DNA from 3 places in the Shewanella sp. GD03713 genome. Region 3 is predicted to be linked to each of the others. Evidence: predicted binding sites of a transcription regulator. Region 3 holds the regulator's gene; each other region holds the start of a gene.
The links. Region 3 encodes sigma-54, which starts transcription at its own class of promoters, with help from an activator protein. Its sites were predicted from a motif close to GTTGGCACGNNNNTNGNNT; they were not measured.
Positions count from the first base shown of each region.

Region 1: a site for sigma-54 is predicted at 1,435-1,453, ahead of N5E87_RS02795 (TorF family putative porin). Genes of this name have one in related genera too.
Region 2: a site for sigma-54 is predicted at 2,746-2,764, ahead of N5E87_RS14510 (DUF1328 domain-containing protein). Genes of this name have one in related genera too.

Region 1 covers NZ_JAOCIW010000001.1:617,266-627,836, reverse strand. Annotated here, with positions in the region: gene N5E87_RS02805 (response regulator) at 39-836, shown strand; gene N5E87_RS02800 (HU family DNA-binding protein) at 983-1,255, shown strand; gene N5E87_RS02795 (TorF family putative porin) at 1,546-2,238, shown strand; gene rimK (30S ribosomal protein S6--L-glutamate ligase) at 2,282-3,187, opposite strand; gene N5E87_RS02785 (GGDEF domain-containing response regulator) at 3,354-5,072, opposite strand; gene N5E87_RS02780 (response regulator) at 5,082-5,516, opposite strand; gene N5E87_RS02775 (CHASE domain-containing protein) at 5,513-7,666, opposite strand; gene N5E87_RS02770 (hypothetical protein) at 7,981-8,157, shown strand; gene N5E87_RS02765 (PDC sensor domain-containing protein) at 8,262-9,224, opposite strand; gene N5E87_RS02760 (flavohemoglobin expression-modulating QEGLA motif protein) at 9,505-10,571, shown strand, end outside.
Region 2 covers NZ_JAOCIW010000001.1:3,288,582-3,299,152, forward strand. Annotated here, with positions in the region: gene pfaD (eicosapentaenoate synthase subunit PfaD) at 45-1,712, shown strand; gene N5E87_RS14505 (DUF3592 domain-containing protein) at 1,993-2,514, opposite strand; gene N5E87_RS14510 (DUF1328 domain-containing protein) at 2,916-3,092, shown strand; gene N5E87_RS14515 (hypothetical protein) at 3,115-3,309, shown strand; gene N5E87_RS14520 (diacylglycerol kinase family protein) at 3,464-5,161, shown strand; gene N5E87_RS14525 (sigma-54 dependent transcriptional regulator) at 5,236-6,648, opposite strand; gene N5E87_RS14530 (hypothetical protein) at 6,902-7,366, shown strand; gene N5E87_RS14535 (hypothetical protein) at 7,374-7,535, shown strand; gene N5E87_RS14540 (BON domain-containing protein) at 7,639-8,187, shown strand; gene N5E87_RS14545 (DUF3224 domain-containing protein) at 8,336-8,752, opposite strand; gene N5E87_RS14550 (hypothetical protein) at 8,877-9,686, opposite strand; gene N5E87_RS14555 (histidine phosphatase family protein) at 9,851-10,441, opposite strand; gene N5E87_RS14560 (hypothetical protein) at 10,511-10,571, opposite strand, start outside.
Region 3 covers NZ_JAOCIW010000001.1:763,937-774,507, forward strand. Annotated here, with positions in the region: gene N5E87_RS03405 (PA4780 family RIO1-like protein kinase) at 1-678, shown strand, start outside; gene N5E87_RS03410 (transposase) at 1,408-1,641, opposite strand; gene N5E87_RS03415 (OmpA family protein) at 2,297-2,989, shown strand; gene N5E87_RS03420 (molybdate ABC transporter substrate-binding protein) at 3,225-4,052, shown strand; gene mgtE (magnesium transporter) at 4,127-5,491, opposite strand; gene N5E87_RS03430 (HPr family phosphocarrier protein) at 5,704-5,979, opposite strand; gene rapZ (RNase adapter RapZ) at 5,966-6,820, opposite strand; gene ptsN (PTS IIA-like nitrogen regulatory protein PtsN) at 6,817-7,260, opposite strand; gene hpf (ribosome hibernation promoting factor) at 7,263-7,550, opposite strand; gene N5E87_RS03450 (RNA polymerase factor sigma-54) at 7,579-9,054, opposite strand; gene lptB (LPS export ABC transporter ATP-binding protein) at 9,160-9,891, opposite strand; gene lptA (lipopolysaccharide transport periplasmic protein LptA) at 9,888-10,439, opposite strand; gene lptC (LPS export ABC transporter periplasmic protein LptC) at 10,426-10,571, opposite strand, start outside.

The DNA.
Region 1 (10,571 bases), 150 kb from region 3:
TTAACGGCTCCCTAAAAGACCTGATAAAGCCAGCCACTATGACTCATTTATCGCCTAGCGAACTCTCGATTCTCATTGTTGAGCCATCGGAAACCCAGCGCCGCATTATCATCAAGCGTTTACAGCAAGAAGGTATTATCAGCATCCAAAATGCCGCAAGTTTGACCCAAGCAAGGGAGTTGATTGCCCGCCACAAGCCGGATCTCATCGCCAGTGCCATGTATTTTGAAGATGGCACCGCGACCGAGTTTTTAAGCTACCTGCGCACCAACAGCGAATATAAAGACATCCAATTTATGTTGGTTTCGAGTGAATGTCGCCGCGAGCAATTAGAAATTTTCCGCCAGTCTGGCGTGGTCGCGATTCTGCCAAAACCTTTTAATGCCGAACACTTAGGCAAGGCGCTAAATGCGACCATCGATTTACTCAGCCACGATGAACTCGACCTAAGTCACTTCGATGTGCATGACGTGCGTGTGCTCGTGGTCGATGACAGCCGCATGGCGCGCAATGTGATTAAACGTACCATTGGCAACCTTGGGATCAAGCAGATCACCGAAGCGGAAGATGGCGCTCAAGCCATTGAGTTAATGCGTAATAATATGTTTGACCTGATCATTACCGATTACAATATGCCCAGTGTTGATGGCCTAGCACTCACTCAATTTATCCGTAATGAAAGCCAGCAATCCCATGTGCCTATCCTCATGGTGTCTTCGGAAGCGAATGATGCTCACCTGAGCAATGTCTCTCAGGCGGGAGTCAATGCCCTGTGCGATAAACCCTTCGAACCCAAATTGGTAAAGCAGCTCTTATATCAACTGCTCGAAGAATAAAACCTAAGTCACGAATGGGGTAAATATTCTGCATTTTTGTTACTTATAGGACACAAGCCCGTAGCAAAGGGCTTTCCAATGGCTAAACCTTGTGGCATGTTAGGCACGCTGACTTAATAAATCTACGGAAAGAAGAGACAATAAAGATGAACAAAACTGAACTTATTGCCAAGATTGCAGAAAATGCCGATATCACTAAAGCTGAAGCAGCACGTGCATTGAAATCTTTCGAAGCAGCTATTACTGAATCAATGAAAAACGGTGACAAGATCTCTATCGTTGGATTTGGCTCTTTTGAAACCTCCACTCGCGCAGCTCGTACTGGCCGTAACCCACAGACAGGTAAAGAAATTCAGATCGCTGAAGCCACTGTGCCTAAGTTTAAAGCGGGTAAAACCTTGCGTGATAGTGTGAACTAATTCGCTCGACATTGATTTTATAAAACGCCTCCTCTGTGAGGCGTTTTTTTTGCCCTCACGAAAGCATGAAAGATGATTTTTTGCACAAACACAGTGCGTCCACCGCTCCATTTTTGAGCATTTTAAAACATTTAATTAACATCAATTATGCAACCAATTGTTTTTAAAGATGTTCAAATAATGGCATGTGATTAGCAATTCCCTTATCAGAAAAAACCATGATGCACCAATGTCACCCACTCTGTGGTGACATGAGTGAATCGATAAATAAGTCAATCGAGGGGATGAGAATGAGAAAATCACTGTACAGCGTTTTGGCATTATCGACGGGATTGTTATTAACGACCAACGCCTTTGCGGCGGTGTCCGGCAATATTGGCGGCACCTCAAACTATCTATGGCGCGGGGTCACTCAAACCAATGATGCGGTCGCCATCCAAGGAGGCATTGACTATAGCCATGACTCCGGATTCTATGCTGGCACTTGGGCCTCAAATGTCGACTTTGGCGACGATACCAGCTATGAGTTGGATCTCTACGCAGGCTACGGCGGCAACATCACCGAAGACCTCAGCTACGACATTGGCTACCTCTACTACGCTTACCCCGATGCCGAAGGCAGCATCGATTTTGGTGAACTGCACGGTGCCATCACCTGGAAATGGTTTGAACTCAGTTATTCCCACGTGATCAACGCCGGTGATGATGTCGCGGCCGAGCCATTAGATAACAAAGATATGAGTTATCTTGCGGCCACTGCGTCTTTCCCACTGACGGATAAACTGAGTCTGTCATTGCACTACGGTTATTCTAGCGGCGATGTAGTCGAATCTTGGTTCGATGAGGATAACTACTCAGATTACAACGTCACACTCAGTGCCGATACCAGCATGGGTACAGTCTCATTTATGGTGTCGGATACCGATCTGCAGGGTGATGATGCCAAGGTTGTTTTAGGCTATTCCTACGGCTTTGATTTATAAAATTAAACGCTAAAAAAACGCCGCGATAATCGCGGCGTTTTTGTTAGGCTATCACGGCGCGATTCGATTTACGCGCTAATACCATCTTCTCAATATATTCCACGATAGGCTCAGTCACCGAAATCCCCGTGGTCTGCTCAATGCCTTCAATACCGGGCGCCGAGTTCACCTCTAGGATCAAGGGGCCGCGATTCGAACGTAAAATATCAACCCCCGCCACCACTAATCCCATGGCTTTCACAGCGGCAACCGCCATCTTGCGCTCTTCGGGCGTAATTTTTACTTTCTCGCCGCAGCCGCCTAAGTGCAGATTAGAGCGAAAATCCCCTTCAGGCCCTTGGCGCTTCATCGAAGCCACCACTTTATCGCCGACCACAAAACAGCGAATATCGCTGCCGTTGGACTCCTTAATATATTCCTGCACCATGATATTGGCTTTCAGCCCTAAAAAGGCTTCAATCACGCTCTCGGCGGCGGTTTTGGTTTCGGCTAACACCACGCCAATCCCTTGGGTGCCTTCCAACAACTTAATCACTAAAGGGGCACCGCCCACCATGTTAATCAAGTCGGGAATATCATTGGGTTTATTGGCAAATCCCGTCACAGGCATGCCGATACCTTTGCGGGAAAGCAATTGCAGCGCGCGTAACTTGTCCCGTGAACGTGCGATTGAAATCGAGTCGTTGGCGGCAAATACGCCCATCATTTCAAATTGGCGCACAACGGCACAGCCATAAAAGGTCACGCTCGCGTGGATCCGCGGAATAATGGCATCGAATCCCGTTAACTCTTGGCCTTGATAATGAATGCTCGGCTTGATGGAGTTGATATTCATGTAACAATTCAAGGTATTAATAACCACGGCTTCATGGCCACGGCTCTCGCAGGCCGCGACTAAACGTCGGGTGGAATACAACTCAGGGAACTGGGATAAGATACCTATTTTCATTGCCAAATGACCAAATTAAACACTGTGATTGAAGCTCTGAGCACACTGCATCAGAAAGGGGCGCAGATATTTGTCTATTGCTGAGTGTAAAGCAAGAAAATATTCCTCACCAGACGAAAACCTCGGCACTAGCCAAACGTAAGATAATCTTCACAATTTAGGTTCGCTATTTAGGAAGTAAGGGAGTGATGTACTTAGCTTCAAATTCACTCGCCTCTATGGGGCGTGAGAAAAGGTATCCCTGTAACACATTGCAATGCCTTTCGGTGCAAAACTCGGCTTGCTCGACGGTTTCAATCCCTTCCGCTACCGCGGTGACGTTAAAACCATAGGCAAAATTGAGTAATGCGGCGAGTAAACGAGTGTCTTTTTCGTCCTTATCGTAGGAGGCAATAAAGCTCTTATCGATTTTTAATACACTGATTGGAAAGAGTTTAATATGCTCTAATGATGAAAAACCTGTGCCAAAGTCATCGAGGGCAAAGCGCACCCCAAGTTGCGCAATCTTATCCAGCACCTTGGCATGCTCATGGGGTTCTTCAATCAAGCAGTTTTCAGTGATCTCTAACTCCAGCGCCGTGGGGGCAAGCCCAGTTGCATCCAGAGTTTTCACTATCTTCTCGTATAAGTCGATATGACCAATTTGCGAGGCGGACAGATTCACCGCCATAGTAAAACTGCGCCCGGTCGGCGCTAAGAGGCTCAACCATTGCTGCGCCTGTCGGCACGCCTCAAGCAGGATCCAATCCCCAATCTCCTCCATCAGTCCGATTTCTTCGGCAATGGGGAGGAACTGATCCGGTGAAATCAGTCCATCTTGGGGATGTAGCCAACGGATCAGCGCTTCCATACCAATCACTTGGTGGGTTTGAGCGTCGACCTGTGCCTGATAGTAAACTTTCAGCTCGTTCTGCCTCAACGCCATTCTCAGGCTAGACTCGATATGATTGCGGTAGCGCACCTCACGATCTAAGGCTTCGGAATAAAACTGAATTTGGTTACGGCCCATTTTTTTCGCGCGATACATGGCGATATCAGCACATTTCATCAGCTCAGAGCTATCGGATGCGGCCTCGTTATAAAAGGCCACCCCAATACTGGCACCAATCATCACGTCGTTATCCCCAAGCTCAAATACGTCTTCAAAGGCCTTGAGCAGCCGATTAGCCACTATCATGGGGAAATATTTATAGTCATTGTCGGTCACAAGCACCACAAACTCATCCCCACCTAAGCGGGCAATCACGTCACCATCGCGCAATACCGAACTTAACCTCGACGCCACCTTTACGAGTAAGATATCACCCGTTTGATGCCCTAAAGTGTCATTAATCGCTTTAAAATCATCAAGATCGAGCAAGATTACCGCTAAAAAATCGTTGCTGCGTTTCGCCCTCGCGATGGCGCGATTGAGGCACAACTCAAATCCATAGCGATTCATTAATTTGGTGAGCGAATCGTGCTCGGCGAGTTCTTTGAGTTTTTGGTGACTGTTGCGTAACGCCAGAGCCATAGAGGCACGTTGCTTAGCGTAACGAATTGAACGGCTTAGAATTCTTGAATTGACTTCATCTTTCAGTAAAAAGTCCTGTGCGCCCAACTCGATGCAGCGCTGCGCCAGTTTTTCATCTTCGTAACGACTCAGCATTACCACTACGGTTTGCTCTTGAGTCATAGAGTTAAGCTTGATCAACACTTCTAAGCCGTTAGCATCGGGCAGCAAATAATCGAGTAAGATACCGTCAAAATGACGCTCTAACGCAAGATTTAAACCATCAAATGCACAGTTAGCCTCAATGACATTAAAGGCTAATTTCGACTGCCGTAGCGCCCGAATAATGGCAGTTCTATCGACTTCATCATCATCGATCAGTAGTAAATCCATATACATACCCTATACGCTTGGAAGCTCCACGATGCGCCAGTAGCCTTCCAACATATTAAAAATGTTATTAAAACCGTCTTTAATATCCGTTTTCACCATGTAGCCTGCAACGTGGTGACTGTACGCCCTCATTCTGTCTTCATCAGCGCTCGAGGTCGTGAGCATAAAAACCACAGAGGAGGACAACACCGGATTGGAGCGAATATGTTCGAGAAATTCGAACCCATTCATGCGGGGCATATTGAGATCGAGCAGAATTAAATAGGATCCTTTAATGGCATCCGAATGAGTCAGAATAGAGAGCGCTTCGAGCCCATCCTTCGCCCGAATGAGCGGATTCAGTAAGCGCAGCTGCTTCATCGCCCTCTGCACCGCCATATAATCCACATCGTCGTCATCCACTAATAAAATGGTGACTTGTTTATAGTCATGACTATTGCTCATATCCCCTCCTTGTTGACTATGTGCATTGGCCAGCTAAACCGGAAACAACATCCTCGCCCTTCTGATTCTAGTTGAATTTTTCCGCCAAGACTTTCTACTGTCTTTTTAACTAATGACAGGCCTAAACCACTGCCTTCAACTTCATCTCTTGGTCTAAGGGTCTGGAACATTTGAAACACCTTTCCATGGAAACTACTGGCAATCCCAGGACCATCATCAATGACGCTAAACCAATAATGATGATTCGAGGTTTCACATATCACTTTGATGACACCTTCACCTTTATCATGGTGTTTAATCGCGTTGCTGATTAAGTTGCGGATCACCAGTTCTAACAAGGTTTTCACTGTCTTAAGCGTTGGGAAATTCCCTTCAAGCACTAAACTGAATCCCTGTGGCGGGGCCACTAAGGCAAACATATCTTCCACCAGCAGCCGAGTGTCGACTTCAACAATCTCGGTATCGACTCGACCAATACGCGAAAACATCAGTAATCCGTCGAGTAGCAACACCATCCGCTGAATACGGCTTTGGATTAAACCTAAATATTTTTGAACATTTTCGTCGGTGTTCTCGGACAGATCTTCACTGAGCCAGTTAGTTAATTGCTCTATGCCACGCAGTGGTGACTTCAAATCATGGGAGGCAATGTAGGCAAACTGGTCAAGTTCCTTATTGATACGCTCAAGCTCCTTAGTATGTTCAATGCGCTGCGCTTCTATCCGCTTACGCTCCGACACATTGTTTATTGTCGCCAATATCGACACGCCATTACTGAAGTGAATTGGTGTTAGCCCGACTTCAATCGCCAGCCGCGTCCCATCCTTACAGCATCCGAACAAGTCATCCCGAAGCGACATGTTTTTCGCGATTGGTTGGGCAAGATAAGCGCCCATATGCTGTTGATGTATTTCCTTCAACCCTTCGGGCAGCAACATATTGATTGAACGACCGAGTAACTCATCCCGTGCGTATCCAAATAGGCGTTCGGCATGGGTATTCACTAAGGTAATGACGCCACTTCTATCCACCATAAAAAGCGCGCTGGGTGAAGCTTCAATCACGAGGCGGAAGCGTTTTTCGTTGGCAATTAACTCTGCCGTTAATCGCGACTCTTGATAGCGATTTCGCGCCATCGTCAGCACTGAGTAAAACAAGGCTAAGATAAACGCACTCCCAATCACCTGTAGCCATACACTCTGGGTTTGTTCCGCGCTTGAGATAAAGCGTGACTCGGAGGACACCTCTAAACGCCAAACTTGACCCTCCATGGTTTCTAGCTGGGATTGATAAAACACATCATTTGTAGAGGGCAAGGCTTTATGACTGCTAAACATCAGGCTCTCGTTATTGGCCTCCATGCCATCGTAAATCGCCAGTTTTAATCCCGAAAAACGTTTTCCCATAATGCCTTGCATCAGATCATTCATACGAAATGGGGCGTACACCACGCCGATGGCCTGCTGCTTACGCTCTTCCTCCGTCATCGGCTGACCACGGTATAAAGGGACATACATTAAAATGCCAGCCTGAGCATCATCCGGGGTTTCTTGCACTAAGGTGACCTTACCCGATGCGGTGGGAAGCCCTGTGGCAATGGCATGTAAGATGGCTGTTCTGCGGGTAGGCTCTGAGCACATGTCAAAACCAAATGCCCTTTGATTGCGCCAGTCAAATGGCTCTAGGTCTTTGATGGCGCAGTAGAACTCCCGCTCACCTGTGGGAGTGACTCGATAATCGCTAAAACCTTCCTGTTGCACCTCTTGCGTAAAGGAATCTAAGTTGGCTGGAGTTAAGAGCTGCGCGAAGCCTAAACCTTGAATTCCTGGGTAATACTCGGTTAAGCGGGCATTAGAAACATAGAGTTGCCATTCATGGCGCGTCACCCCATCAGAGGCCAGAAATAATCCAACTCCGCCGCGTAATACTTGCTCATAGGCGGTCATGCGACTGCTGACGGCAGCAATAAGATCTTGAACATTATTGTTAAAACGCTCTTCACCCCGGTCTCGTAAATATTCTTCGAGGACATACCAGGATATCCCCATAAAAAAAACGGCGGCGAGTAACATCAACCAACTGGAACTGATTACGCTGGCATAAACATTTTTTGAGGGGCTGAAAGAATCGGGGAAACTATCCATGTCCATACACGCTAAATCCCTAGCACCAAATTGATGATAATGACTTCTCCAAGTGTTGTTGGTGTTTTAGGCAAATTCAAGTCAATCCGACCATTTAAGTAGGAATTAACTTAGAAAATAAAAATAATGAGTTATGCGCTTAATCACAAAATTCAGCACTCGCTGAAATAGCCCAAAATAGCGCGATAATATGACAAGCCTACGACGTCGCGTTTCGGCACCACGGGAAGAAAATTTTACGTTGACTCGCAAAATTTTTTGCTTTTCTGCCACACTCTTTTTAGATAGAAAGGCGTTAGGAACAACATGAGGAATTCGTTATGGCTCATATTACTGAAGTCGTGCCCAACGATACTGAAATTGAGGCAATGACCACCCCTAGAAACAGCAAAGCAGCCGAGGCAATGCAACATAAGCGCGAAATTAAGAAGCGCTTAGAAGATTACCTCGAACGCGCCGAGTTAAGACGTGCATTAGGAGATGACGACTTTTTCTAAGCTGCCCGTTCCCTTAAGGCGTTAGGTGACTCAAACCCGACGTTTTTCTAAAAGCCTCACCCAGCTCCTAGGGGCTGGGTGTACAATTTACTATTCTTTTGATGCTACTTTTTGCCACTCTTATAAGCCTGAGTTTTAATCAGCAGCCATTCTGCTTTTGCCCCGAGATACACATAAGCCCCTAAACCGACTAATAACCCTACCACGGCCAACATCATCCAAATCGCTGGCTCGATATATTGTTTCTCGCCCAGTGACGCCTTAAACATGGTCAATAACGCCTCAATCGAAATGGCGATCAAAATCGTTGAAACAAAGCGAGTGATGGTTCGGCGGGTGGAGCTGTGGCGAAAAATATCCTTATGCATTAACACTTCTTCCTCCAGAATGGTTTTCCCAAGGTCGAAGATCGCTAACGCTAGAGTCATAAAGATTATGATCCCAAAAGGTTGCAATGGATCTTGCCCGACATGATCCACCACAAATAACCCATAAATATCCCTAAGCGCCGTCCAAAGTAGCGCCATCACCAGCACAAAAAGCCCTGCGACTATCAAGCCATACACGGCTTTAAAGGCTGGCGTTACTCGCCGACGAGCACTGTCGCCCATCATAAACTCAATCATTCGTGTCAAATCCACATCGACGACCAGATAACCCAGCTTTTGCTCCTGCTGCACAATCGCTAAGGAGGCTGATAAACATAAGTTCCCGCTGGCATTGGATAAATAAGGGCGAGTGATATTGACGCCATCGGACTCATCCCGATTAGTAAAATAGGGCCGCTGACTGCGGTCGCGATTCCCCCCAAGGGGCACTAACTTGATCTGCTGATCGACCACTGTGATATTTTGGCTTATTTGCACTCCTTGGGTATCGAGCAAATACATCAGCTCGACAAAGGGGTAACTGCCCGCAATGCCTTTCATGGCCTTGATATCGACTTTAGGTTGGTGAAATAAGTCCGCATCGGCAATCCCCGTTAAAATGGACTCCATCAGCTCATGCACTGTGGTCTCGTATTCGTGATAACGCTCAATCACACTCAAATAGCTCATTGCAGCCATAACTCTCTCCCATCGACGTTATCCCATTGCTCAAACACCCAAAGCAGCTTTGATGCCAGCTAAATAAGTTAATGTTTAACAGTGGGTTATGAGATTAAGTTAACGCTATCTCGCGCTAAAATAAGCCGTATTGCACCAAAATGATTCATCAAATCGATAGTGTTTAAGGTATTTAATCGACAATATTCAATTGCTTGGGGGAAGAAACCTATAAATACAGCGGCTTTACCGCTATGATTAAGCTAATTTTTATCGTCCAAGTAGCAACAGGATTACGGGAATGTCAGAGTCGTTAGCCCAGTATCAAGAAGATTTACGCCGCCTTTCCGATGAGCTTATCCGCATCCAAACGCCGATTAAAATTTTAGATGCCATCAAATGGCCACGGGAAATGGAAGAGCGCTTTCTCTCCAGTAAAGGCACTGTTCTGCCAGCGATTAGCCAAGATTTTTATCAAAAAATTGCCTTGCCCTTCGATCCCGTTAAAACCCAAGCAGAGCTGCTTGCCTTAAAACAAGAAATCCACCGCCGTTTGGGTAAAAAAGACAAGCTGGGTAAGATCTTAGTTGCTAACGTCGACCAATATCGCTTAGTTGTCGATATGCTGGGTCATCGAGGAACCCCTGTCTTTGGTCAGCTGAGCCAAGAACTCTACGGCAGCGCCAGCCACAGATTACATGGCGATCGCCACACCCTGCGCCAATTGGGCGATAAACTCAGTTATATCTTCTCCCTGCCCGCCGCGCGGCATATGAATAAGCATCACCCCAAAATCATCAGTGCCCCCGAAGCCGTGAATGTACTGAGCCAGCGATTGGAAAAGTACTTTCACAGTGATGATATGCGGGTGCGGCTGAGTGACGGGATTGTGTCTGACGCCGCAGTGGGTGGCGATACGGTCAAACTCAACAGCAAAGCCATGTTCAGCGAGTCAGATCTCAATGTGTACGAAGTACATGAAGGTTGGGTGCATGTGGGTACCACCCTCAATGGTCGAGCTCAACCCCATGCGACTTGGCTCAGCGTCGGTTCTCCCCGCGTAGCCGCCACCCAAGAAGGGCTTGCCGTCTTACTCGAAATGCTCACCCTAAGTTCTAACCCAGGCCGCGCCCGCCGTATTAGCGATCGTGTCGCTGCGGTAGATATGGCGGAAAATGGGGCAAACTTTATTGAAGTATTTAACTATTTTAGAGAGTTAAATCTTAGCGCTAAGGACAGTTATCGAGTCACACAAAGGGTGTTTCGTGGCGGCATGGTCGAAGGCGGCAGCTTTTTTACCAAAGATATTTCCTATGTGCGTGGTTATGTCGAAAACATCAACTTTATCCGCAGCGCCATCACATCGGG
Region 2 (10,571 bases), 2.5 Mb from region 3:
GCAAATAAATTCAGGCCCCAAACACCTAAAAGTGAAAAGCCCAAATGACGAATACCACACTCGATAATAACTCTCTCGATAATAAAAAACTCAGTCCTTGGCCATGGCAGGTTGATGAAGCCGCCATCAGTTTCGATATCGATTCCCTTGGCAAAAAACTTAAAGATCTCAATCAAGCCTGTTACTTAGTCAATCATGCCGAAAAAGGCCTAGGCATTGCCCAAAGCGCCGAGGTGGTCGGTCTTGCAGAAGCTCAACCCTGCAATGGTTTACACAAAAGCAATGGTTTGCATCCGGTGAGTGCCTTCGCCCCCGCCCTTGGCACCCAAAGCTTGGGCGACAGTAATTTTCGCCGCGTGCATGGGGTGAAATACGCCTACTACGCGGGCGCCATGGCCAACGGCATCGCCTCGGAAGAGTTAGTTATCGCCTTAGGTCAGGCGGGCATTCTGTGCTCCTTTGGCGCGGCAGGGTTAATTCCGTCGCGCGTTGAAGCCGCGATTAAACGCATTCAAGCGGCATTGCCCAATGGCCCCTACGCCTTTAACTTGATCCACAGCCCGAGCGAACCAGCGCTTGAACGTGGCAGTGTCGAACTCTTCCTCAAGCATCAAGTGCGTACGGTTGAGGCTTCGGCCTTCTTGGGCTTAACACCGCAAATCGTCTATTACCGCGCCGCAGGCCTGAGTCGCGACGCCAACGGCGAGATTGTGATTGGCAATAAAGTGATTGCTAAAATCAGCCGTACCGAGGTGGCGACCAAGTTTATGGAGCCAGCCCCGGTTAAGATGCTGCAGCAATTAGTGAACGAAGGGCTTATCAGCGAAGATCAAATGTTGATGGCGCAATCGGTGCCCATGGCCGATGACATTACCGCCGAAGCCGACTCTGGCGGCCACACCGACAATCGCCCTCTGGTCACGTTATTGCCGACCATTTTGGCGCTCAAAGATACCATTCAAGCCAAGTACCAGTACAAAACACCGATCCGTGTGGGCGCAGGTGGTGGGATCGGCACGCCCGATGCGGCGCTGGCGACCTTCAATATGGGCGCGGCCTTTATTGTCACTGGCTCAATCAACCAAGCCTGTGTTGAGGCGGGAGCCAGCGAACATACCCGTAAATTACTCGCCACCACTGAAATGGCCGATGTAACTATGGCGCCCGCCGCCGATATGTTTGAAATGGGCGTTAAGTTACAAGTAGTTAAGCGCGGCACTCTATTCCCAATGCGCGCCAATAAACTCTATGAAATTTACACCCGCTACGACTCGATTGAGGCGATTCCAGCAGAGGAAAGACAAAAGCTGGAAGAGCAAGTGTTTCGCGCCTCATTAGATGAGATTTGGGCAGGTACTGTGGCGCACTTTAATGAGCGCGATCCTAAGCAAATTGAACGCGCGCTGGATAATCCTAAACGCAAAATGGCGCTGATTTTCCGCTGGTATTTGGGTCTTTCGAGCCGCTGGTCAAACACAGGTGAAGTTGGCCGCGAAATGGATTACCAGATTTGGGCAGGCCCTGCCCTCGGTGCCTTTAATGCTTGGGCAAAAGGCAGTTATTTAGATGATTACCGCGAGCGTAATGCAGTGGATTTGGCGAAACATTTGATGCAGGGCGCGGCCTACCAAGCACGGATTAACCTGTTGTTATCCCAAGGGGTAAGTATTCCAGTCAGCCTGCAACGCTGGAAACCACTGCAACGCTGCTAATTCGCTTTGGGAAACCTTATCGAGCGGGTTAAGTGAAAACTTAACCCGCTTTTTTACGTTCATTTTTTGGGTTAAAAGCCATTTCTCATCCAGCTTCCGCTCTGCATAATTGCTTTCAATCAATCGAATACATAATGCCAAAAGCCGATTGGAGTTCCGTTTCCGCTCCGCATTGTCACTTCAGTGGCACGCCGTAAACCCATCCTTGGGGGCTCAACGGAAAAATCCCTTTTTCCGATGACCACTGCCGTGACAATGCTCGCCTGCAACAGGTCTAAAATTACACCTTATCGATTTTTAATATGCCATTTTTAAAGTTAGGCAGATAGAGAATAGAAACACACTGGCCATTTTGAATAAATGATTCGTGGTTTTTATTTGAAAAGAAGTAACTTGCAGTAACGTAGTCATTGTATGCAAAGCGTACACCCGATACCGAAAAGGATTCCTCTCTGCTAGCGCTTTGATTGATTTGATGATCCTTTATACATCCAGAGATCACCTGCGTTTTATTTTCCAAAACAGATTGTTGAACTTGGTAAATATCGAGATACATAGAAAGAGTCGCGAAAAAACCGAGTAGGATAAAGCTAAAACTCAGCACAAAAATAGTGCTTGGTTTTAAGTTAACGGTTTCCGAAATGTATTTTATGAAAGGCGTATATTTATAAGCAACAATAAACATAACAGCTGCAATGACATAGCCTATTATGCTAACAGGGCCTGAACTGAGCGCTTCGATTTCGCTTACGAAGTAGGAGTTGCTTGAATGAATTAACATATTATGAATGTGTGACTCCATGGGTCTAATAGCATTGATTTTGCAAAAAATTAGCTCTCACTTTTAAATCAACAACATAATGCCATTTCGACCTACTCTCAAGCCATTATGCTGTTCTCGCAATTATCTCACTGCAACTCTTACCGAATCGCAGGTAAAAATTGCCTATCTCGCTTATATCAGCCAATACTCCCGCCAACACAGAATTTAAAAATTACACTAATAATCAGTAGATTAACCAAAAATTTCAAAGTTGGCATTAAGCTCGCAATATCCCCTTTGTGAGTTTATTGCGGGATTGAGTGATAACAGGATGTAAGACGTAAGCTAGCTTATTCAACTCCTCCAGCAACTAGCTCGCTCGACGTAAACGTGCAGAGTGAAGTAGACAGAAAAACCGAAATAAGACAAAGGAGGTGGCTATGTTAGGTTGGACCTTAATGTTTCTGGTTGTGGCCATTATCGCCGGACTGTTTGGATTTACGGGGATCGCTGGCGCCGCAGCGGGGATCGCAAAGATTATTTTCTTCCTATTTATTGTATTACTTGTGATTTCACTGCTGGTCAACGCCCTTAAGGGCAAGGCACCACGCGCTTAAATTGGATAAAAGGAGAATCGATATGAAACCTATGACCATGATTACCACTGCATTTTTAGCCTTATTATTAACCTTTGGACTGTCAGCCTGTAGCGACAACCACGCCGAGGACGCAGGCGAAAAAATCGATGAAGCCATCACAGATACCGGCAATGCGATTGAAGATGCCTGTGAAGAACTGAAAGAAGGCGTTAAAGCGAAAGATACCCGCTGCTAGGACAGATGACGGAAAGTAGAGAGTCCCGCAAACGAGTCAATCAGGGGAACCACAGTTCAATTGAGTACCACCGAACCACTTTATCGCGACAGTCATTGGTCACGATAAAGTGGGTTTCTCTGAGGTTCGCCGTTTATCGATGGAGGAGATGCCAATGCTGAGTAGGATCCACATTAAGTATTTCTACCTGTTCGGAGCGCTGTTATTTGGTTATTTCGCCGTAACGGGGCACTCCCCTATCCTCACCTTTATTTGGGCATGGAGCAGCCTTTCCCTCGCCCTTGTCGGCTCGGCCTATTGGTTTAATCTCGCCAGTATTTTTAGAAAACGTCAGGATGGCTCCATCCCTTGGTATATTCGTTGGGGCTTTATTCCGTTTTTATTAGGGTGCCGACTCTATAATCTCTGGGCGCGCCGCCGCGATAGCGTGCCTTCAATGCAAGCCATTGATAAATATCTGTACTTGGGTAGCCGCTTAAGCGCTGCAGATTTACCTAAACTGAATCGTTATGGCATTACCGCCATTTTAGATGTCACCGCCGAATTCGACGGCCTCGATGTGTCCCTGTATGAGGATCATATCGACTATCTGAATATTCCCATTCTTGACCACAGCGTGCCGACTAGCGCCCAATTAAATCAGGCGATTAACTGGTTACATCGCCAAGTACGCGCCCAAAAGCGGGTATTAATCCACTGTGCACTCGGCCGCGGGCGTTCCGTAATGGTGCTGGCCGCTTATCTTGTGTGCCGCCGCCCCGAGCTCAGCTTCGCCGAGGTGCTGCAACAGATTAAAAGCATTCGTAAAACCGCAGGGTTAAATCGCTGGCAACTTAAAGCGCTGGAGCAGATGTACACTCAAGGGGAAATCAAACTGCATAAGCGAGCCTGGATTATCGCCAATCCCGTCTCTGGCGCGGGTAAATGGCAGAGCCATGGCGAACAAATTTGCACTGAGCTGAAACGCTATTTTGAGGTGCAGTTAGCGCTCACCACGCCAAAGATTAGCGCCCAAACCCAAGCGAAAAAAGCACGGCTTCAGGGCGCCGATATCATCATCGCTTGCGGGGGCGATGGCACAGTCACTGAGGTCGCGGCGGAGATTATCGACACCGATATCACCTTAGGCATTATCCCGCTAGGCACCACTAATGCCCTATCACACGCCCTCTTTGGTTTAAGCAGTAAGCTCAATGCCGTCTCCCAAGCCCTTGATAATATTATCCAAGGCCAGACACAGACCATAGACACGGCGCGTTGTAATGAGCGGCTGGTGTTACTGCTGGTCGGCATTGGGTTTGAGCAGCAAATGATTGAGTCGGCGAGCCGCGAGCGTAAAAATGCCCTCGGCCAACTCGCCTACCTCGATGGTTTGTGGCGCGCGGTGAACACCGACACCAACCTCGAGTTGCAGCTGACTTTAGATGACCAAGCCCCAATGACAGTGCAAACCCACAGCCTAGTGGTTGCCAATGCCGCACCTTTTACCAGCTTACTCGCCCAAGGTAAGGGTGAACCCAATATGACCGACGGCTTGTTGGATATCACTTGGTTAGATTCAAACAATGAGCCGAATGAACAGCTTATCAGTCTAGCTGAACTGGCTTTTACTGGCTGGATTAAAGAGGCCGCCAATAGCGACTCTGCGACCTCGGCCAACACGGGCAAAGTGAAACATGCCCACGCAAAAAAGGTGAAGATCAGCAGTCAGCCCCCATGCAAGTATGTGATTGATGGCGAGATTTGTGAGCCGGAGGAACTCAATATCGATATCCTGCCCGCCTCTTTGAAGGTGTTTGTGCCCTATCAAGCGCCAAATGCTGAACAGCAGTTAGAGCCCCAAATAAGCTAACACATTCAGAATCAACTCTGAATCAAAAGCTGAATCAATGCATTAGCTTATTTTCAGGCATTTAATGTAGGTTACTACTTGGCGATGCTATTGCTAGCGGAATCTTCGCTAACGGTATCAGCAACAACGGTTTGAGCATCTGACTCCTGCTCATATTTACTGAGCTTGTTATAGAGGGTTTTAACGCTGATCCCAAGCTGCTCGGCGGTGTCGGTCTTATTGCCCTGACTCGTTTCAAGCGCTTGGTAAATGGCGATTTTTTCCAGCTCCTCAAGGCGCATACCTTGAGGGATCACCACATTTTCCTCCGCTGCCGCCTCCTTATCAAAACTGGGCGTAAGCTGTAAATGCTCAGGGGTAATCTCATGGTCCGCCAGAATATAAGCGCGCTCGATAGCATGCTTTAACTCGCGCACATTCCCCGGCCAAGTGTGGGCCGCAATCGCCTCTAAACTTGAGGGCGAGAACACTTTGCTCTGTTTTTCCGCCGCATTGCGATAGGCCAGAAAATGCTTCGCAAGTCCGACTATATCTTCCCCACGCTCCCGCAATGGCGGCACTTGAATGGGAAAATGCGCTAAGCGAAAGTACAAATCTTCCCGCAGTTGTCCTTGCTCAATCGCCACTAAAGGATCGCGGTTTGTCGCCGCCACAATACGCACATTGGCCTTGAGCACCTTAGGGCTGCCGACGGGACGATATTCATTATTTTCGAGCACTCTTAACAGCTTAACTTGATGCTCTAGGGGCATTTCGGTGACTTCATCGAGGAATAAGGTGCCACCTTCGGCCTGCTCAAATACCCCTTGATGATCACGATTCGCGCCGGTAAAAGAACCTTTTACATGGCCGAAGAGTTCACTATCAACTAATTCTGGGCTCAAGGCGCCGCAGTTAATCGCAATATAGGGCTTATTCACCCGCGGGCTGGCTAAGTGAATGGTATTGGCGACCAGTTCTTTACCCGCGCCACTCTCGCCGATAATCAACACATTGCTCTCGGCGGCCGACACGCGGCGGATAGTGCGATACAAACGGTGCATAGGTAATGAGGAGCCCACCAGCAGACCATATTGGTCTAATTCGCTGGCAAAGGGACGAATGCGCGTCGAAGTATTGGCAACCAAATGCTGGGCAAAATCCGCTAAGGTTTCGCACAGCAACGACATATCGATGGGCTTACGGAAATGGTAGCCCGCGTATTTGGACAAGAGTTTATCGAGGTGAGGATTCGGCAGGCCATCGGAGAGAAAAATAAACTCCACATCCGCAATGGCGCTGGACTCGAGTAAGGCTAAATAATCTTCACGGCTTAGACGGGGCAGCTCAATGATCGCCACATCGATACGATTGGCCTCCAGCTGACTAATCCAAGATAAATCATCGGTACTGCGTAGCTTGTTGTAGGTCTGCGCGCCCTCGAGCTGTACTAATGCCTGCTCGGTCTCGAAGTCCTGTAGATGATAGAAAAGCGTTGGTCGGATCATCTTGTGCCACTCCCTGTGAATGAAGCACCACTGTATGCCAGCCGTGAAATTTTAACAATCTCAACGGTAAGAGTTGCCGATAATAAGCGAGGCACTGGCGACAATGGATAAATATCATCAGTTAAATCAATACATTAACTTATCATTAAAAAGTGAACGAAATATGCATAGAAGCTGAATGAAACTGAAATTTCCATAAAATGTTGGGCAATCCGTGTCGGCGGAGCAGCCCAAACTACCACAGGAGGTCGTTATGACGTCTAATGTTGCGCAACATCAGACCGAGTTGAGCGCCGATATTAAGCTGGTTAATGAGTTAATCGAGCTGACCCAAACCGGCGTGGATTTTTATACTCGGGCCAATACAACTGTCGATGACTACAGCCTAAAACGCATTTTTATTGCCCAAATCAAGACGTATCAAGGGATGCTGGCGCGATTTAAGCAATTGCTCACCCAATCATTACAACAAATGGGCCAGCATTCGGTGCCGCCATCACAGACTCGGCCCTATGCCGATGTCGATGCTTTACTTATTAAACAGCAACTCGCCGATGCCCTCGCCGTACTCTGCGAGCTTGAGCGTCAGCGCCTTAATCACCTCAAACAGTTAATTAAAAAGGCCAATCACCCAAGGTTAATCAGCCAATTGGCCGAGGATATTGCCTGGCTACAAATCCATTTGGATACCCTACACCTGCGTAGCCAAGCCCTGTAAGACAGCAATGCCATCCAATAACGCGGCCAACTTAGCCGCGTTTTTGTTGCCTGCGATCTATCGATTCTTAACGCCTATCCCACTTAAGCCAAACCGCTTAATCACCCTCGGTAATATTTACATTTTGTCGGTAAAAAGCGCCGATTTGCCGATTGAGCTAAACACCTAAAACAGGTCGCAAATCCAATTAATCATATTTAAAATCAGTAGGATAAAAACATTGGCACGATTCACGCTTTAGTTCCTTCGAGATAACAACGGAGGATATCATTATGAAAAACACGACAACTTTAGCCTTAACCACCTTACTTGTCGGTTCTATCAGTTTAAATGTGGCCGCCGCACAGGATTGGAAAGACGATGCCAAAGATGCTTGGCTAGATGGCAAGGCCGAAACGACTTTGTTGCTCAATACTAACCTCAACTCCTTTGACATTATGACCGACGTGAAAAACGGCCATGTCACCTTAACCGGTCAAGTGGAGAGCAGTGTCGATAAGGCGCTCGCCGCTGAGCTCATCAAAAGCTTAGATGGTGTAAAAGGGGTCGATAACAAGTTAACCGTGATGAAAGAAGACGAAGGCACCAATGAGGTGGTGAAGACCTTAACCGACTCTAAGGTCGCAACGGTCGTAAAAACCCGTCTGTTGTTCTCGACCGACGTATCGGGCACCCAAATTAACGTCGATGTTGCCGATGGCGTAGTGACCTTACAGGGTGAAGTGGCTAGCGATGCCGAGCGTCAATTAGCCCTGACCATTGCTAAAAATACCGATGATGTGAAAAAGGTCGTCGATAAAATCAAAGTCAAAACCTCATAATGGCCCTGACATTCAGCCCTTGCTAATTCAACCCTTGGTAACTCAGCTGTTGGTAACTCAGCTGTTGGTATTAGTCACTCGGGCAAAAACCACAAAACCAGCTTCGGCTGGTTTTGTTTTATTGCCGCGATGTTATGTTCATCATGCCTTAGGCTTCGGCTTCCTGTTCGAGGCAGAAGCTAAATTCATAAAAATGTTGGCCATTTTCGATGCTTATCGCCATAGTGCCATATAACCCCACCAGTTCACCCGCGCCAGAATGGGGGACAACCTCAAGGTGTAAGCGGTTTTGCCCATCGGTCATAATGCCAAAATGTTGCAACACAAAACTGCCTTGTCTACCGCACAGTTTACCCACGACTTGCTCTATCGCCACGTAACCTGCCGAGCCTTTTACCGCTGTCATGGCACTGAGCATTTCGCCTTGGCTGCGGGCTTCAAGCTCACCATAAAAGCTTTTATCTAAGGTCATTCTGCCCAAGTTCACCCCGCCAACACCTGTGGCATAGGCACTCTCTGGATTGAGCTTAACATCAAATTTGCCCGTGACTTTGGTCATTTCCATGACTCGCTCCTTGTTTTAATTTTATGCTTTATGCCAAAACCTTAGCTTTCCCAGCCGCTAGGTGAAATAAATACCTCAGCCGTAGCTGAGGTAAAATTAACTTAGCATAAGCCCAGATATAAACCTAATGCAGTGCTTTAATTTCCGATTCACTCACACCGACTTCAAGGGTTTTCGCCACCTTAGGCTCCTCTGCCATAGGTTGGCCCGCCGCCCTATCGCGGTAGGTAATCGCAACTTTATACGGCGCTTCAAAGGGATACACAGGCTCGATATTATCGACTTCGATGCGATCGCCAATAAACACACTGCCTAAGTGCACTAATCGATTTTGAGCATAATCTAAGCTAAACAAGCCAAGGTACCAAAATACCCCCGAACCTTGGTTCGTGACGATATAAGGCGCCACAAAGGGCATGGTTTGCTGCTTAGGATCGTCCTGCAATGGCGCATCGCTTTGGGTATCAGGCTCTAATGCGGGGTCAAAATTAAGCGGCGTAATCCGCATATAATCCAGCAATACCCGCCCCTTTTCTTCACCTTGTTGATAATCCCCCAGCGCAAATTCCGTTTGCTTGATTTTAATAAAGTGCGTCAATACCACTGGCAGTTGACTATCGGGCAGCTTTACTTCAAAGGGATTGGCCGTATTCAAACTAAAGAGTTTCAGCATCACCTCGGAGGCATTCGCCACCGGTTTGACCTCGCTTGGCACCACAGATTCGATGGCATCTTCGCTGGAAGATAATGCCTCCTCTTTGGCTTTTGCCTTCGCATCGGCCTGCGCCATGGCCTCATCATATTGCAGCACTTGTCCATCTTCCATGACCATGTAGATATCATCATTGGTCATGTTAAAACGATAAATGCCCGCGGCAAGAATACTGAGCACAAGGACAGTCGCCGCTATCGTTAATTTAACAAACATACTCATCCGCTCCCCCAATGCGCTTTACTCGCGCTTTTTACCTAACTCAAGCTCTGTGAATGTCGGAGCAGTATTACAGATACTGAGTCAAAGCGAAGCGGGAAAAGTGTAAAAAATAACACTATTTGGCAATTTGTCAGGTTAAGTTCAGCTAATCTTGCCCGCTCCAATCATAGGCACTGAATTTTGGTCACCTTGCCATCTTCAAGCTTAAAAAAGGCGTCCTGCGGCATCTCCTGCGACCATAGCGCCTGATAATCCAGATTAGCGTAAATCCCGCGGAACACTGCGCCAGACAAGGCATGGGATACGATGATCACTCGCTCGGGTACGGTCGGATCCTGCAACCAATCTTGAATGCGCTCACTGATACTGGCGAACGTCTCAGCATTCGGCGCATAGGTATACCAATCGGCCAGCGCATTTAACTCAGGCTGGTTTTGCTTGATTTCGGGCACGCGTTGCTGCTCCCAATCCCCAAGACCAAGCTCCTTTAAACGCTCATCTTGTTGTAGACGTTCAACGGGAAAGCCGATTTGTTGGCAAATGATTTCGGCGGTTTGCACCGCTCGTCCTAAGGGGCTCACATAAAATGCCCAGTCCTGCGGTTCTTGAACAAACTCACTCAATACATAACCCACGGTTTTCGCCTGTAACTCACCGAGTTCGGTGAGCGGCGAATTACAATGTCCCTGCAAACGTAGCTCTGCATTAAACTGTGTTTGCCCATGGCGTAATAAATAAATCGTTTTGCTAGTCAATGTAATAACCTAAAAATCAGATAAATGATGTCAATGCGTATTTTGCCAATGTCTAATGTTACCAATGCCTTAGGCAACACTTTGGCATTGATAGTGGGAGATATCGTTATTGAGGATCAAATGGCATCCC
Region 3 (10,571 bases):
CAAGAGGGACGGAAAGTCCGTAATAGCCGCCGAGCCAGAGCGATGGAAAAAGGCTCTAAGTTTGGCCGCGAACAAATGGAAGAGGCCTGGCAGAGCGCCGAGGTCGATGCGTTGTTTCGTTTAGCCGATGCGGGCGTCAGAGTACCAACGCCCTTTGGCTGTTTCGATGGCGTATTGTTGATGGAACTCGTCACCGACAGCGAAGGCCATGTCGCGCCCCGTCTTAATGATGTGAGTTTCAGCGCCGAGCAAGCCATCCACGACCATGGGCTAGTGATGACCTATGTCAAACGTATGCTCTGTGCGGGTTTAGTCCACGGCGACTTATCCGAGTTTAACGTCCTAGTGGATGCTAATGGCCCTGTGATTATCGATTTGCCTCAGGCTGTCGATGCTGCGGCCAACAACCATGCGAAATGGATGCTGGAGCGTGATGTTAACAACATGACGCAATATTACGGTCAGTACGCCCCTGAGCTGCTCAAGACCCAATATGCCAAAGAAATGTGGGCACTGTTCGAAGCGGGACAATTAAAAGCGGATACGCCGCTCACGGGTAAATTTACCGAAGTATTAGTCGATGCCGATGTGAATTCTGTGTTAGATGAGATCCAAGCCGCCTATGATGAGGCGCAGGAGCGTAAACTGCGACTGCAAGAGGCTAACGAAAACTATTAGCTGACATCACAATAAAAAAGACGCCAGATAGGCGTCTTTTTTATTGAACAAATCCTTTCGTGCAGTCAGCAGTCATAAGAAACAGTGGCATTGCCGTCCTTGGCATGGGCACTCAGCCCCTTCCTTTCCATTGAACCACTCAATAAAAGGACAAGACCTAAGGGAGAAATATATTGATGGGTCACAGAGCCCTATCGACATATTAATCTTTGGGGGAGACAACTCCCTCGAGCCTTGCCGAAACCTTTGGTGTTGCACGCAACACAGCCATCCATGGCGCGCTATCCTAGTCTAGCGCTGGATCGTCTTTGATCCGTGAATAAAAGGACAAGACCCAAGAGGGTAATATGTTCGTGACTTGGGGGAGCACAATTCACATATTTGATCTTTGGGGGAGATAGCTCCCTCTAAAGCCTTGTCAAAACCTTTCCTCTTTTGCTATTGCATACCCTTTAAGTATTAAGTTGACAGAGCCGGATAGTAAACTGCACAGTTATTATTGTTATTTGTACGATTTATATCTTAGGTCGTTGGGGAGCGATAATAGATACCCATCCGACCCTGTCTAAACTGTTATTGATCACGCATTCTATTCATTGGATGACAAGGCCGGACGTAAAAGGGCGCTGTTATTATTGTTTTTAGCACAACTTTCATACCGCGTTAGACCTACAGGGCAATATGCAATGGGGTCCGGCCTTGTCGATAAGGGCACTGGGCGAGGTTACCTCAACCTATAGTGCGTAATTCACTGTTTAGCTGTTTAATACGTTTCTGCAACTGCGCAATTTCAGAGATTAAAGCGCACTCCCTTTGCTGTGGCTGTTGCTCACTTTCTCTTACCCATTGGTAAACCGCTTTAGCCGAAATACCGTACTGTCGTGCGACATCAGAGAGTAATCTGCCTTTGACTTTCACTTCAAAAATAACGTCAGGTTTAAGACTATGATTGGCGATTCCCATGGGTTATCCCTCTTACTCTATGTTCTGTCTGCTTGCTGGTTCTTTCGGTGCTTTCCTTGGTGATTAATGACGCTGTTCTATATCCCACTGGCTATGTCCTAGGTGGCGCAGGGACAACCATTCGTGGCGACAATGACTAATAAGTTTCATCAGATGTTTCATCTCTATTCTCCTCAATCCACTTAGGGATTGTGCTTCGATTACATGCCTCACAACGGGCACTTAGATTAACGTCCATTGATGTCAAACAGCTTACATAAGGTGTTGAGCGAGTGGCTTTGAGCGCCTCTGCTCTTCTACCTATTTATTAGTATGTAAAATCCGTGCCAACATTTATAAATTTATATTTTTATTAAAAATCATAAACTTATTAAAACTTTTCAAACGGTGACTTTTTAAAGCCATGTCTGAAACGGTGCAGCTTGCACTATTTCAGTGCTTTTACTCTAAATGTTGTATAGATGATCTTAAGATGTTTTTATTTAGTGTTGTTTTCGATTGAATCAGTCATAAACTGAGCAAAGAAGCGATTAAAGATTGTCTCAAAAGAGAATGCTTATATACTGCGATTTTTTATGGTGTCCTTTGGCGACTTGCCACGCCCTTTGCCTTTTGGCGGGCAAATACCATCATCAATCATGTTATGAGGTCATAAATGATGAAGCCTTCTCTGATCAAATCACTGCCAGCATCTAAGCTTGCGATTGTTGTGGTGACAGGCGCCTTGATTGCGTCTGGCTGTTCTACAGTCAATCCCTATACCAATGAGCAACAAACGGCAAAAGCAACGACGGGCGCCTTAATTGGTGCGGTTGCCGGCGCGGCTGTTGGGGTTGCGTCCTCTAGCAAGAGCGACCGTGGTAAAGGTGCTTTAATTGGTGCAGCCTCAGGCGCCGCCGTCGGTGGTGGGATTGGTTACTACATGGATGTGCAAGAAACCAAACTGCGCCAACAACTGGCCTCGACAGGCGTGAGTGTAACCCGCGACGGTGACAATATTATTCTCAATATGCCAAACGAAGTGACCTTTGGTGTCGACCAAACTGAGCTGAGTGATGGCGCTAAACGCGTACTTAACTCAGTGGCGCTGGTGGCCAAGGAATACAGCAAGACTCAACTGAACATATTAGGTTACACCGACAGCAGCGGCTCAGATTCGTACAACCTACGTTTATCACAAGTCCGCGCCAGCGAAGTGGGCAACTACCTGATGAGCAAAGGTGTGGCTTCTGCTCGCGTTAAATCTAAGGGTATGGGTGAGGCGAGTCCTATTGCATCGAATGCGAATGCCGCAGGTCGCGCGCAAAACCGCCGAGTGGAAATTGTATTAACCCCAACGGGGCAATAATTTCCATAAAATAAGAGTCGCCTACGGGCGACTTTTTACTCTCTGCACTCGCTCTTTGCATTAGGCTACATTTTGCATTCGGGGACAATTTGTCCATTCACCTAAACGACTTAAGTGATCTTGGCCACAATCGTCCCGATTTGAATTTATCCAGCAGCGGTAATACTTGATCCGCTAAAGGTTTTGCCGTCTTGTATGCACTAGGACATTTTCCTGTGCAAACGGAGATAACAGCATGGCAAAACAGGGTTTAGTGTTAGCAATCAGTTTAGGGGCGACATTGATGGCGGGAATGGTACAAGGCGCGCCAATGAGCGCTGAGGTGACAACCCCTATTGAACTCAGGGCCGCAGGCAGTTTAAAGGCGGCAATGAACGATATTATTGCCGCCTATCAGGCGAAGTCCGACGCTAAAGTCGCGGCGCAATATGCGCCTTCGGGCTTATTACTCAAGCGGATCCAAGAGGGTGAGCGAGTGGATATTTTCGCTTCGGCGAATATGAAACACCCGCAGGCCTTAGTCGATGCGGGAGCGGGTCAACAGGTGCAAATGTTTGCCCGTAACCAGCTCTGTGCCATTGCCCAGGCGGATGTACCACTCACCAGTGCGAACTTATTAGACACCCTGCTCGCGCCGCAAATAAAGCTTGGGACGTCAACGCCAAAAGCCGATCCCGCGGGGGATTATGCTTGGGCTGTGTTTGCGAAAGCCGAGGCTTTAAAAGCCAATGCAAAAACCACATTAGAAACCAAAGCATTGCAGCTAACGGGTGGGCCAGAGAGTGCTAAACCACCCAAAGATCGCAATCCCTATGCTTGGGTGATGGAAAATAAGCTGGCGGACGTATTCTTAACCTATTGCACCAATGCGGTGCTGGCACAAAAAGAAGTGCCTAGCCTCAAGATTGTCGATTTACCGCCAGAGTTAGCCGTTGGCGCCGACTATGGCCTATTGGTGTTGAAGGATGCCAATAGTGCGGCCGCGCCTCTGGCCGAGTTTATTTTATCCCCTGAGGGACAAGCGATTTTAACGGGCTATGGCTTTCAGCCGCCTAAAAAATAGTGCTAATCGTCTATTAAAAATGGCGCCCTATGGCGCCATTTTTGTTGCTCGTTTTAGCAAGGCTTAGGCCTGTGCTAGTGCATTAAATACAGGGTCGCTAATCCTAGGAAGGCAAATAAGCCAATGACATCGGTGACAGTGGTGAGTACCATACCGCCCGCTAACGCCGGATCCACTTTCAAGCGTTTTAAGATCAGCGGAATACTGGCGCCAGCCAGTCCGGCGACTGTCATATTGATGAGCATTGCGCCGCCAATCAGGCTGGCAAGCGCCATATCATCTTTCCAAACTAATACCGCGATAAACACCAAAATCGACCACATGAGGCCGTTCAAAAAGCCAATGGCGAGTTCTTTGCCAATCAGCCAGCGGGCATTACTCTGGCCAATATGGCCCAAGGCAATCCCGCGGATCACTAGGGCTAAGGTTTGATTACCCGCGACCCCGCCCATGCTCGGTACAATCGTCATTAAAATCGCAATCGTGGCGAATTGTTCGATTGTGCCTTCAAACATATTGCTGACAGAGGCTGCTAACAGGGCGGCAAACAGGTTAATCGTCAGCCAGAGTGAGCGGCGGAAAGTACTCTTTACCACAGGGGCGAAGGTGTCTTCATCGTCGTCCATCCCCGCCATCCCCATCATGGAGTGCTCGGCGTCTTCACGGATAACATCCACCACGTCATCGATGGTGATACGCCCGAGTAATTTGCCCTCACTGTCGACCACTGGCGCAGATACCCAGTCATGGCGCTCGAACAGCTGCGCTACTTCGCTGTCGGACATGCCCACGGGAATGCTCTCGATATCGGTATCGATAATGCTGCTGATATGAGTATTGGGATCACAGGTGAGCAGATCCGCAAGTTTTACCCCGCCGAGTACGCGATCGTGCTTATCCACCACGTATAAGGTGTCAGTGGTATCGGGCAGATTGCCCCGTTGGCGCAAATAACGCAGTACCACATCGATATTCACATCGGGCCTTAAGGTCACAGTATCTGTGTTCATGAGGCTGCCCGCGGTTTCATCGGGGTAGGAGAGCGCCTGCTCCACCCGCTGGCGGTTTTGCAGACTCATTGACTGCAATACTTGCTTATAGACGGTATCCGGCAAGCTTCGCAGGATATAAGCGAGATCGTCCGTATCCATACTGGCGGTAGCCTTGGCGACCCGTTCAGGGCTCATGGCGCGGATCAACGGATCTTTTAACTCTTCACTGAGTTCATCGAGAATATCCCCGAGCTGATCCTGATCGATAAGTTGCCATAACACTTGCCGCGCTTTAGGGGGCGAGGACTCTAGAATCAATGCGATATCCGACGCCGCCATGTTTTGCAGCATTTGCCTGACATGCACAAACATACCGCTATTGAGGGCATGGCTCAGTTGGTCGAGACGTTGTTCGACTTGTAAGCTGTCTGAGGCTTCTACAGGCATGTTTCCTCCAAAGTGGCGACGGTGGATAGGGGCGTTTGGCTGTTGAGGACTTAAGCCAAAGGACTTAAGCCAAAGCGCAGCAGTATATTGTAATTTAGCGCACGGGAGGGCGTCGAGTCACAAATGTGTTTTACTGGTATAAGGTGCTGAAATCAAAACCAAACAGGGTACTGAATAACGGTAGGGAGCATCGAGATGAGATGTCGAGGCAATTAGCAGGCTTCGTCGAACTTAGCGTCGATAAGCGCGCAAATGGCATTGAGCGCGGGCTCCGCATCTGGGCCTTCGGCAATCAGGGTAATGGTTTTACCCATACCCGTTTCCAGCATGAGTAGCCCTAAAACACTGGCGGCAGAGGCCTGTTTTTCACCTTGGATCAGCGTAATGCTGGCATCAAACTCTGAGGCCAACACCACGAGCTTTGTCGCGGCGCGGGCATGTAAACCGAGTTTATTGCAGATGGTGACTTGGCGCTCAAGCTTTGGCATGGTTTAACTCTCGGTGACGGGCATTCACTTTGTGTTTGCCGTTGCTAAAGCGTTTAGCCAGTTGTTCGGCCACGTAAACCGATCTGTGCTGACCGCCGGTACAGCCGATGGCGATGGTCAGATAGCTGCGGTTATTACGCTCTAAGTGGGGCAACCAAGTTTCGAGTAAATTCTCGATTTGCCAGATGAACTTATTGACCAGCGGCTGGCGATTTAAAAACTCGGCAACGGGTTCATCTAAGCCGGTAAGGGGGCGCAGCTCGGGTTCCCAATGGGGATTGGGTAAAAAGCGCACATCAAACATAAAGTCGGCTTCGGTTGGCATACCATGCTTAAAACCGAAGGACTCGAAGTTGATCACCAGTTCCTTATCGACACTGCCAAGCAGGATTTGCCGCACTTGGTCGCTGAGTTCATAGATATTCAGATTCGAGGTATCTATGTAGTGATCCATCTGCTGTGACAGGGGCTCGAGCAATTTGCCTTCAAGCTTGATGGCTTCTTGCAGTGATACTCGGCTCTTAGATAAGGGATGTAAGCGCCGAGTCTCGCTGTAGCGCTTTAACAGTACTTTATCGCTGGAATTTAAGAAGAAGCTGGTAAGTTCAGTGCCCTCTGGCAGGCTTGCGAGCTGTTTGACGAGTACCTTGTCTTGCTCCGGCAGGTTACGCACGTCGACGCTGATGGCGACGAGATCGTTACTGCCCTTGAGCTGTTCGAGTAAGCTGCCAATCAGCGGCAACGGAAGATTATCGACACAATAATAGCCGAGATCTTCAAGCACTCTTAGTGCGACCGATTTGCCTGAGCCTGAGCGCCCTGACACTATGACCAGTTTCATCCAGTGATTACCTGATAGAGTTCCGTTTCATCATGCGTCTTGCGCAATTGCTTCAATATTTGTTTGTCGCTGAGCTTTTCAGCCATGCAGGACAAAGTGCTTAAGTGCTGTTGACATTGGTCAGCAGGCACCAGCAGCGCAAATAAAATGTCGACAGGTTGTTTATCGATAGCATCAAAGGCTATCGGCTCCTCACATTTCACCAATATGGCTATGGGTTGTGTTATATCGGTTAATCGACCATGTGGAATGGCGATGCCGTTACCTATACCTGTGCTCCCCATCTTTTCGCGCGCCACTAGGCTTTCGAAGATCTCTTGAGATGAGAGGGTGGGGTACTGGGCAGCGGCTAAGTCGCTGATAAGTTCCAGTACCTTTTTCTTACTGCCCGGAGTGGCGCAGGTCGTGCATTCCGGCCGCAGTATGGTACGAAGTTCCATTGCTAGTGTTTTGTTAACTTCTCTTTGTGTTTAATAACCTGACGATCAAGCTTGTCGATCAGGACGTCTATGGCAGCATACATATCTGCATGCTCTGAAGTCGCGAAGACTTCACCACCGGTGAGGTTGATTCTCGCTTCGGCAATTTGTTGCATTTTCTCAACATTGAGCACAACGTGCACATTATTGATCTGTTCGAAATGACGTTCAAGTTTTGAAAACTTTTCCTCAACATAAGCCCGTAACGATTCAGTAATCTCGATATGGTGTCCACTCAGGTTTATTTGCATATAAACGTCCTCCGATTTCCACTTTAGGCTATAAACTTTTACGCTGATTGGAAGGGGGAATAAGCATCGCTTCTCTGTACTTCGCAATGGTTCTGCGCGCAACGTTAATTCCCTGTTCTGCCAGAAGCTGTGCCATCTTGCTGTCGCTTAATGGTTTTTTCTGGTTTTCCGCTGCAACCAGTTTCTTAATGAAGGCTCTGATTGCCGTGGATGAGCACTCACCGCCATCATCAGTCCCGACGTGGCTTGAGAAGAAATATTTTAGTTCAAAAAGTCCCTTTGGGGTATGCATGTATTTTTGCGTCGTCACCCGTGAAATGGTGGACTCATGCATCTCTACCGCCTCAGCGATATCGTTCAGGACCATAGGTTTCATGGCTTCTTCACCGTATTCGAAGAAACCCTGTTGATATTGCACTATGCAGTTTGCCACCTTGAGCAGTGTTTCGTTACGGCTTTCAAGACTTTTGATAAACCACTTGGCCTCTTGCAGATGCCCGCGGATAAATTGGCTATCGGCTTGGCTTTTGGTGCTGCGCGCCATGGCTGCATATTGCTGATTAACATTGATTTTTGGCATGCAATCTGGATTTAACTCGACCACCCAGCGACCGTTTTTCTTCGATACCGACACATCGGGGATGACATATTCTTCATCAACAGGGGTGATGAGCAAACCGGGGCGAGGGTTTAAGGTTTGGATCAGCGCTATGCTGTCCCTTAACTCGTCCTCTTTAAGTTTGGTCTTACGCATCAACAACCTAAAGTCGCGGGCGGCGATCAGATCTAAATGATCTTTGATCAACATGCGGGCGTTTTCGAGGTGTGGGGTATCCGGCGAAAAATGGGAGAGTTGGATAAGCAGACATTCGCTTAAATCCCTTGCGGCGACACCAACGGGATCGAAGTGTTGAATACGCTTGAGTACGGCTTCGACCTCATCCAGTTCTATCTCAGGATTGCCCATGGCCTCGAGGATATCTTCAGTACTTTGAGTGAGATAACCTTGATCGTCGATGGCATCAATAATCGCGGTGGCGATGGCTAAATCGGTTTCAGAGAAGGGCGTGAGGTTTTTTTGCCATTCTAAATGTTCGTACAGGCCTTCACTGGTTTCCCCTTGGAAGGGCATGTCATCTTCACGGCTGGCGCCAGAACCTGAGTTTGGCGAGGCGGTAAAGACTTCATCCCAAGTGGTGTCCATGGGCAGTTCTTCGGGCAGGGATTCTTTGGTCAACGACTCGGCAATGTCCACAGTGGAATTGTCTTGTTCCTGTGGCTGGGCCGTCGTTTCGCTAAAGTCGGTATCGGCGATATCTTGCTTACGTTCGGTAGGCGCGTCGAATTGCTCCTCTTCCAGCTCGAGAAGAGGATTAGAGTCTAAGGCTTGCTGGATCTCTTGCTGCAGTTCCAATGACGACAATTGCAACAGACGAATGGCCTGTTGAAGTTGTGGCGTCATGGTTAACTGTTGACCCAGTTTGAGCTGGAGTGACGCTTTCATGTTACCGCTGATCCCTACGTTATTATTTTGAATTTAGGCCGCTTGTTATCATATTGATGGCGCTTATAAGCCAAAATTCAAGGCTAATTGGCTCTGTTTAAGTAACTATAGCCTGAATTGTTCACCTAAGTACACAGCCCTAACTTGCTGATTGTCTAAGATCTCTGCGGGAGTTCCTTCGGCAATCAGGTTTCCGTGACTAACAATGTAGGCATGTTCACAGACGTCTAAGGTTTCGCGCACATTGTGGTCTGTGATCAGTACCCCAAGGCCTCGGCTCTTGAGTTGTTCGATGATTTTCTTGATATCGATAACCGAAATCGGGTCGACACCGGCGAAGGGTTCATCGAGCAGAATAAACTTAGGATTGGCCGCTAAGGCGCGGGCAATTTCGACGCGGCGACGTTCACCGCCCGATAACGACATGCCTTGGCTATCTCGGATATGGGTGATATGGAACTCTTCGAGCAGATGCTCCAGCTCTTCTTCGCGTTGATCGCGATTGAGCTCCTTACGGGTTTGCAGTACCGCCATGATATTGTCATGCACGGTCAGCTTGCGAAAGATACTGGCTTCCTGTGGCAGGTAACCAATGCCTTTACGGGCGCGCAGGTGCATAGGATCGGCGGTTAAATCATCATCGTCGATAAAGATATGGCCTTTATCGCTTTTGACTAAGCCCACGACCATATAAAAGGTGGTGGTTTTACCCGCGCCGTTTGGGCCGAGTAGGCCGACAACTTGACCCGTTTTCACCGTCAGGCTGACATCTTTCACAACCTGACGACTCTTATAACTCTTAGCGAGATTTTGTGCTTTTAAGGTGATTTGGGTCATTTAGAGTCCTGTTTTTTCACAGGTTTGTCCGCGGGCTGGTTCTTGATCTCTTCCTGATAGTTGTCAGGTTGAATAATGGTAATCACGCGATCATCACCGCTACCCGTGCTCTCAGCGATCAGTTTTTGCTGAATAATATCGTAACGGATGAGGTTACCCGTCACTTGGCTACCCGCTTGGTCTAGGCTGGCTGAGCCTGTCAAGGTCAGGGTGCGGGTCGCCATTTCGTAGCGAATTTCTTTCGCGCTCGCTGAAGCTGGGCGTCCATCGTCGAGGATCTGGCTATAAGTCGCAGGATTACCGGTTGCCACTAAAATCTTGCTGTTTTCCCCTTCGGCAGAAAATGCACGTAGTTGATCCGCATGGATTTTAATCGAGCCTTGGGTGACTTCAACCGGACCGAAGAAAATGATCTGGTTGTTTTTAATGTCTGCAGTTTGGCTAACGGCTTTAATTTTCACTTCTTGCTGTAAGTCACCAACCTTGGCGAAGGCGCTCATGCTGGTGATTAGCATTAGGCCGGCAAGTAATATGTTATTTTGCTTCATAGGTTCCTACTACCTGACTGGTCAATTGCACTTCCTGCGCGTTAAGGTCGGCATAAAGGCCTTGCCCTTGAATATTAAAATCTTTCCCTGTGACGTAAATGATGCGGTCAGAGGTCATTATCATAGTGTTGA